2 linked regions of the Planctomyces sp. SH-PL14 genome follow. Each later gene encodes a partner of the first gene's protein in a complex. Links are inferred from orthologs where the notes say so. Each region holds a gene or a part of one and is shown on either strand. Other genes may lie near its edges.

Region 1 (2,929 bases):
ACGGATGTCCGGCGGCGAGTCCAGGAGACGATCACCGACGTCGCCACGCTCCTCCGCGTTGCGGAAACCCGTCATCGGGACGCCGCCCGGCCGCAGGTCGTGCTCGTCGGGTTGCCGAATGCCGGCAAGAGCACGCTGTTCAACGCTCTCACCGGCCGCGATCAGGCGATTGTCTCGGATGTCGCCGGGACCACCCGCGACGTTGTTCAGGCGATGGCGGAAATCGACGGACTGTCGGTCGACCTGTTCGACACCGCCGGCTGGGAGGCACCGTCGGACGAGATCATGGCTCAGGCAACCGGGCAGCGGGTGTCGCGGCTTGAACAGGCAGATGTCGTGATCTGGTGCGACGCGGCCGACGCAACAGAGCTGGAGCAGGCCGCGAGTCGCGAGCTTCGAGCGCGGCTCCCAAGGCCGCCGGACCTCGACCTGCTGCTGAAATGCGACGCCGGAACGCAGAGAGTTGGCGACGGGCCGCGGGGACATGTGTCGTGCAGCGTGAAGTCCGGGTTCGGGATGGCCGAAGTCATCGGGGCAATCGCGGGCCGGGCGCGGCGGGACTTTGGTCGGCGGGACGAGATCATCCCCTCGACCGCCGTCCGGTGCCGGGAGGAACTGCGGGCCGCCCTGACGGCCCTTGAATCCGCGATCGCGGCCCTCGACGGCGACCTCGGCGACGAGGTGATCTCGATGGAGCTGCGGCAGGCGCTCGACCGGATCGGCGAGATCACCGGGGCAGTCTCGAACGAGGATGTGCTCGACCGGCTGTTCGCCCGCTTCTGTATCGGCAAGTAGCCTCCGCGGAACCCCCTGTCCCGCCTAGAATTGAAGCCTGCTGGACGTTGGGACCGCATTGCACTAAACATGCGGTGGAATGCAGGAGATTTGAGTTGGAACTCGACACTTTGGCGAAGGGAACCGGCGAGTGGCTGCGAGGGTCGGGACCGGAGTCCGACGTCGTCATTTCGACGCGGATCCGTCTGGCCCGAAACGTTAGCGCAGATCCCTTTCCTCCCCGCGCCTCGGATGAGACCAAGGCGGCGGTCGAGTCGTTGCTGCGCGAGCCGGTTTGCCGGCAGTTCGCGAACCAGGAATTCACCTATCTCCGCCTCGACCAGCTGACGCAGCTCGACGGCCAGTTCCTCGTCGAACGGCAGATGATCAGCCGCGAGCACGCGGAAGGGACCGGGCCCCGCGGCGTGGCGATCAACGCGTCGGAGACGACGAGCGTCATGATCAATGAGGAGGATCACCTGCGGATGCAGTCCCTCCGCAGCGGCTTCGCCGTCGACGAGTGCTGGCAGGAAGCGAATGCGGTCGACGATTCCCTCCAGCAGGCGGTGACGTTCGCCTACAGCCCGCAGTTCGGCTTCCTGACGGCGTGCCCCACGAACGTAGGGACCGGGATGCGGGTCAGCGTGATGGTCCACCTCCCCGCCCTCGTCATGACGAAGGAGATCCAGAAGGTCTTCCAGGCGATGCAGCGGATGGGACTGGCGGTCCGCGGCCTCTACGGCGAGGGGAGCCAGGCGATGGGAGATTTCTACCAGATCTCCAATCAAACGACGCTTGGCCGCTCCGAGGCCCAGATCCTGGCGAACGTGAAGCGGATGGTGCCGGACATCCTCAGCTACGAGCGGCGGGCGCGGCAGGCGCTCCTCAAGGACGCCCGGGCACAGCTGCACGACAAGGTATCGCGGGCCTTCGGGGTCCTGCAGAACGCCCGGACGATCACCGCCGAAGAGACGATGCACCTCCTCTCGAGCGTGCGGCTCGGGCTGTCGCTGGGCCTCGTCAGCGGCGTCACGATTCCCGACCTCAACGTGCTGTTTATCCACACGCAGCCGGCCCATCTGCAGAAGCTGCATCAGACGTCGCTGGAGTCCAAGGACCGCAACGCCGCGCGGGCCGCGTTCCTCCGCGACCGCCTGGGACCCGCCGCGACATGACCAGTGCCGCGGCCACGCTTCCCGCTCCCTTCCATGAGCTCGACCTTCCGCCTCTTCCCGCCTTGCCGGGGGGATGGACCGTCGAAACCTTCCGCGCCGGATCCCGGGACCTGCGGCTCCTGAAGCCGGCGACCCCCGACGTCCTGCTGGACGATCCGGACGTGATCCGCGCGCACCAGAAGAACGGCTACATGCCCTACTGGGGGTACGTGTGGCCCTCGTCCTACACCATGATCAGGGCGCTGGAGAGGCCCCCCTGGAAACGGGGCGAGCGTGTTCTGGAACTCGGCACAGGGACGGGGATCGTCGGCCTCGCGATGCAGGAGGCGGGGGATGTCGTGACCTACAGCGACTACGACCCGACTTCCTGCCTCCTCTGCCGGTACAACGCCCTGGTGAACGGGTTCTCCGCGGACGACGTCCTGCAGCTCGACTGGAACGCGCCGGGAAGCGAAACGTTTCCGGTCATCGTGGGCTGCGAAGTGACTTACGAGCGGGGGAACCATCCCCTGCTGCTGAAAGTCATTGACCGGATGCTGACGCCCGACGGCATCTGCTGGCTCGGCGAGCCCGGGCGGTACTGGTCGCGATTCTTCTTCGACGACGCCCGCCAGCAGTTTCGCGTTCGCGTGCTGAACGAGCGTCTGGAGGAGATCGACGCTCCTCGGAGCGATGCGTTCCAGATCTTCGAGCTGAAGAAGCGGTCGACTGAAAACTGACGACCGACAACTTCCCTACACCCGCGTCAGCTTCTTGCCCCGCTCGTGGAGATCGACCGGGATCGCGGAGATCAGCTGCTCGACGACGTTGTCGGGCGAGACCCCTTCGCTGCTCGCCTGGAACGTCGTCACGATCCGGTGCCGCAGGACCGGAGCCGCGACCGCCTTCACGTCGTCTGTCGAGACGTGGAAGCGGCCCTCCAGGATCGCCCGGGCCTTCGCGCCGAGGATGAGGTACTGCCCCGCCCGCGGTCCAGCTCC
Region 2 (2,835 bases), 1.2 Mb from region 1 along the record:
GGACCTCGATTCCGGCAAGACGCTCTGGAGCAGCGCCCCGATGGACAAGCGAACGGTCGGATCGCTAGTCGAGGCGGGTGGGTTCGTCTTTGTGACCTGCGGCTCGGGCGGCCGCGGAAGCCTGATGCTGGGGATCAATCCTCTCGCTCCCGATTCGAACCCGATCGGACTGACGAAGGGGATGCCTTACGTCCCGACGCCGGTCGGTAAGGGGGATCTCCTGTTTCTGTGGACGGACGATGGCTTCGCGGCGTGTCTCGATGTCGCCAGCCGTCAGGAGATCTGGCGGAAGCGAGTCAGCGGGAACTACAGCGCCTCGCCGATCCTGATCGACGACAAGATCTACGCGGTCGGGGAAGATGGGCAGGTGGCGGTTGTGGCGGCGAACCGGGAGTTCGAGCTCTTCGGCAAGAGTCCGATTGGGGACAACTCGTTCTCGACGCCGGCGGTCGCCAATGGCCGTGTGTATTTCCGTGGGTTTCATACGCTCGCCTCGCTGAAGGCGAAGTGACCGCCCCCATTCACGGGACGGTAATCCCGGATTGCGCCCCATCCGGGTCCAGGGGCACCCTGGTGGGGAGTGCAGAGGGGCAACGCCCCTTTGCCCGCCGGAGGCCGTCTCGTCGAGAGATCTCTGAAGGAGAGAGTGTTCAAGCGCGGACAACGTGCCGTATGCCCGCTCACCAACCCGCCCAGATTCCAGGGCGAGCGGTGAGTTCTCGACGCCGGTTCCACAAAGGGGACATCCGTCGTTTACCACGGTTCCTCATGGAAGTGCCTCCGGCGGCAAGGGGCCAGAAAACAACACAGGCCCCCTTGCCCCCAGGCTGCCGTGGCACATTGGGTTTGAGCGAGCAGCACCGTGCCGGCGAGGATGCGGTCCGAGCCAGCGGGACACGACATTTCGCCTCCTCGCCTGTCGACTGCCCGCTCCCGACAGCATTCCACCTGCGAACTTCGCCGACGCGAACCGTTGACGCAAAATCGCTTATTCACTGCACTGACCTCGCTGTTTAGAATTCGAAGCAACCCGGTCCAACAAGACCCCCTTCCAACGCAGCGTGCCCCCCATGAAGAAGTGCCAGGAGTGTCCGAAACCGGCCACCTTGCATATCACCGAGATCCGCGAGGGCGACGTCCAGGCGATCCACCTCTGTGAATCGTGCGCGCAGAAGTACCTCTCCAACGTGGAAGTCGGTGGAACGGCCCCCGTCGCCCCGGCCACCGAAGAGAGCGACGAAGGACCCGGCCAGGCGGAAAAGGAATCGAGCGAGGCAGACGAGAAGACCTGCCCGATGTGCCAGATCACGTTCAAGCAGTTCCGCGGCATCGGTCGCCTCGGCTGCCCGCACTGCTACGAAGCGTTCCACGACGAACTCCTCCCACTGCTGGAAAGCATCCACAACGGCGAGACGCAGCACGTCGGCAAGTCCCCCTCGCAGTCTCCGGCCGAGAACCAGCGGAACCACGAGCTGATCCGCCTCAAGTCCGAACTCCGTGACGCGATCAGCAACGAGCAGTACGAAGTGGCGGCCCGCCTCCGCGACCAGATCCAGGTGCTGGAAAAGGCCGAAGCCGAAAAGACCGTTTGACGCCCCCGTGGACTGCGCGGAGTCGTGCTTCGGGCGATCGCAAGGGCAACGAAGGCCTGAATCGCCGCTGAGAACCTCGTTCCCGGCGGCGATGCTTGAGCCACTCCCAAGCCGCCTGCCTCAATTCGACGGTTGCTGCGCGTCGAAAACACTCTGGATGGACCGGTCCAGAACGGCGTTGAACTCGGCATCGGACTGCTGGGCCGAGAGTCCCTGGAGGAGCGCGCGGGAGAAACTCGCCACGACGCCGTGATTCTTTCGCAACCGGCTGTTGGCTTCGTCCCGTGAGTAACCGCCGGACAGGGCGACGACCCTCAGGACATGGGGGTGTCGGACCAGATCGGTATAGAAGCCGTCCTGCTCCGGCAACGTCAACTTGAGCATCACCCATTGCCCCGGCGGCAATCGGCCGAGCTCCTCCTGCAGCGCCGCCTTCAGCAGGCTTTCGGCCTCGGCCTTGTCCGGGGAATGAATGTCGACCTCCGGCTCGATGATCGGGACGAGGCCCGCGTCACAGATCGTCTGCGCCAGCTCGAACTGCTGACGGACGACCGTCTGGATGCCGGCGGCGCTGGCCCGCTTAATCACGGAACGCATCTTCGTTCCGAAGATCCGCTTCTGCTGCGCCTTGGCCAAGAGTCCGGCCAGTTGCGGGATCGGCTTCATCAGCTGGACACCATCGGCTTCCGGCGCCAGCCCCTTGTCGATCTTGAGGAAGGGGACGATCCGTTTGACGTTCCAGAGATAGTCCGCGGTCGGCTGCCCCTCGACCTCTCGGTCCATGGTGTCCTCGAACAGGATCGCGCCGATCAGCCGATCCCCGTCGAAACTCGGACTGACGATGAGGCGGGTCCGCATCTGGTGGACGATCGCGAACATTTCCGCGTCGTTCGCCCACGCGTCTTTCTCGACTCCATACGCCTGAAGCGCGCTGGGGGTGCTGCCCCCGCTCTGATCCAGCGCGGCGATGAAGCCGCGACCGGACTGCATCTTCTGACGTTGTTCTTCGTTGCGGATGACCATGGTCCCGATCACTCCTTCCACCTGGGTCGGACGGCTGAAAGCATTGCCGAGGCGGCCACGCGGCGAGCCGACGAAGGTGGGCCCTCGTTGAGTTACTGCGAGTTGAGTACCTGCGCGGCGCCGCGTTGAGGATATCCGGCAGGAGGTTTCGCAACAAAGCGGCGTGAAATCGCGACCGCGCTTGGTAAAAGCACAGCGCGGGACCTTTTGATGGCCAAGG

Evidence for each region. Proteins that work in one complex are often made in the same cells at the same time.
Region 2: the proteins of VT03_RS03300 (region 1) and VT03_RS07665 are in contact, whole or in part, in a crystal structure (PDB 8WTB), measured with the Bacillus subtilis proteins. The link is inferred for Planctomyces sp. SH-PL14 from one-to-one orthologs.

The regions. Positions count from the first base shown.
Region 1 is NZ_CP011270.1:818,796-821,724, forward strand. The notes cover bases 62-2,919. They hold VT03_RS03300 (protein arginine kinase), read left to right. Parts: upstream 62-890; coding sequence 891-1,949; downstream 1,950-2,919. Other genes in these bases: VT03_RS03295 (tRNA modification GTPase), read left to right, coding at 62-795; VT03_RS03305 (class I SAM-dependent methyltransferase), read left to right, coding at 1,946-2,668; VT03_RS03310 (AAA family ATPase), read right to left, coding at 2,684-2,919. Also shown: more of VT03_RS03295, read left to right, coding at 1-61; more of VT03_RS03310, read right to left, coding at 2,920-2,929. UniProt on the Bacillus subtilis protein: Catalyzes the specific phosphorylation of arginine residues in a large number of proteins.
Region 2 is NZ_CP011270.1:1,974,988-1,977,822, forward strand. What follows is about bases 68-2,831. They hold VT03_RS07665 (UvrB/UvrC motif-containing protein), read left to right. Parts: upstream 68-1,070; coding sequence 1,071-1,592; downstream 1,593-2,831. Other genes in these bases: VT03_RS07660 (PQQ-binding-like beta-propeller repeat protein), read left to right, coding at 68-511; VT03_RS07670 (fructose bisphosphate aldolase), read right to left, coding at 1,713-2,615. Outside these bases: more of VT03_RS07660, read left to right, coding at 1-67. UniProt on the Bacillus subtilis protein: Activates the phosphorylation activity of the protein-arginine kinase McsB. Is required for the delocalization of competence proteins from the cell poles.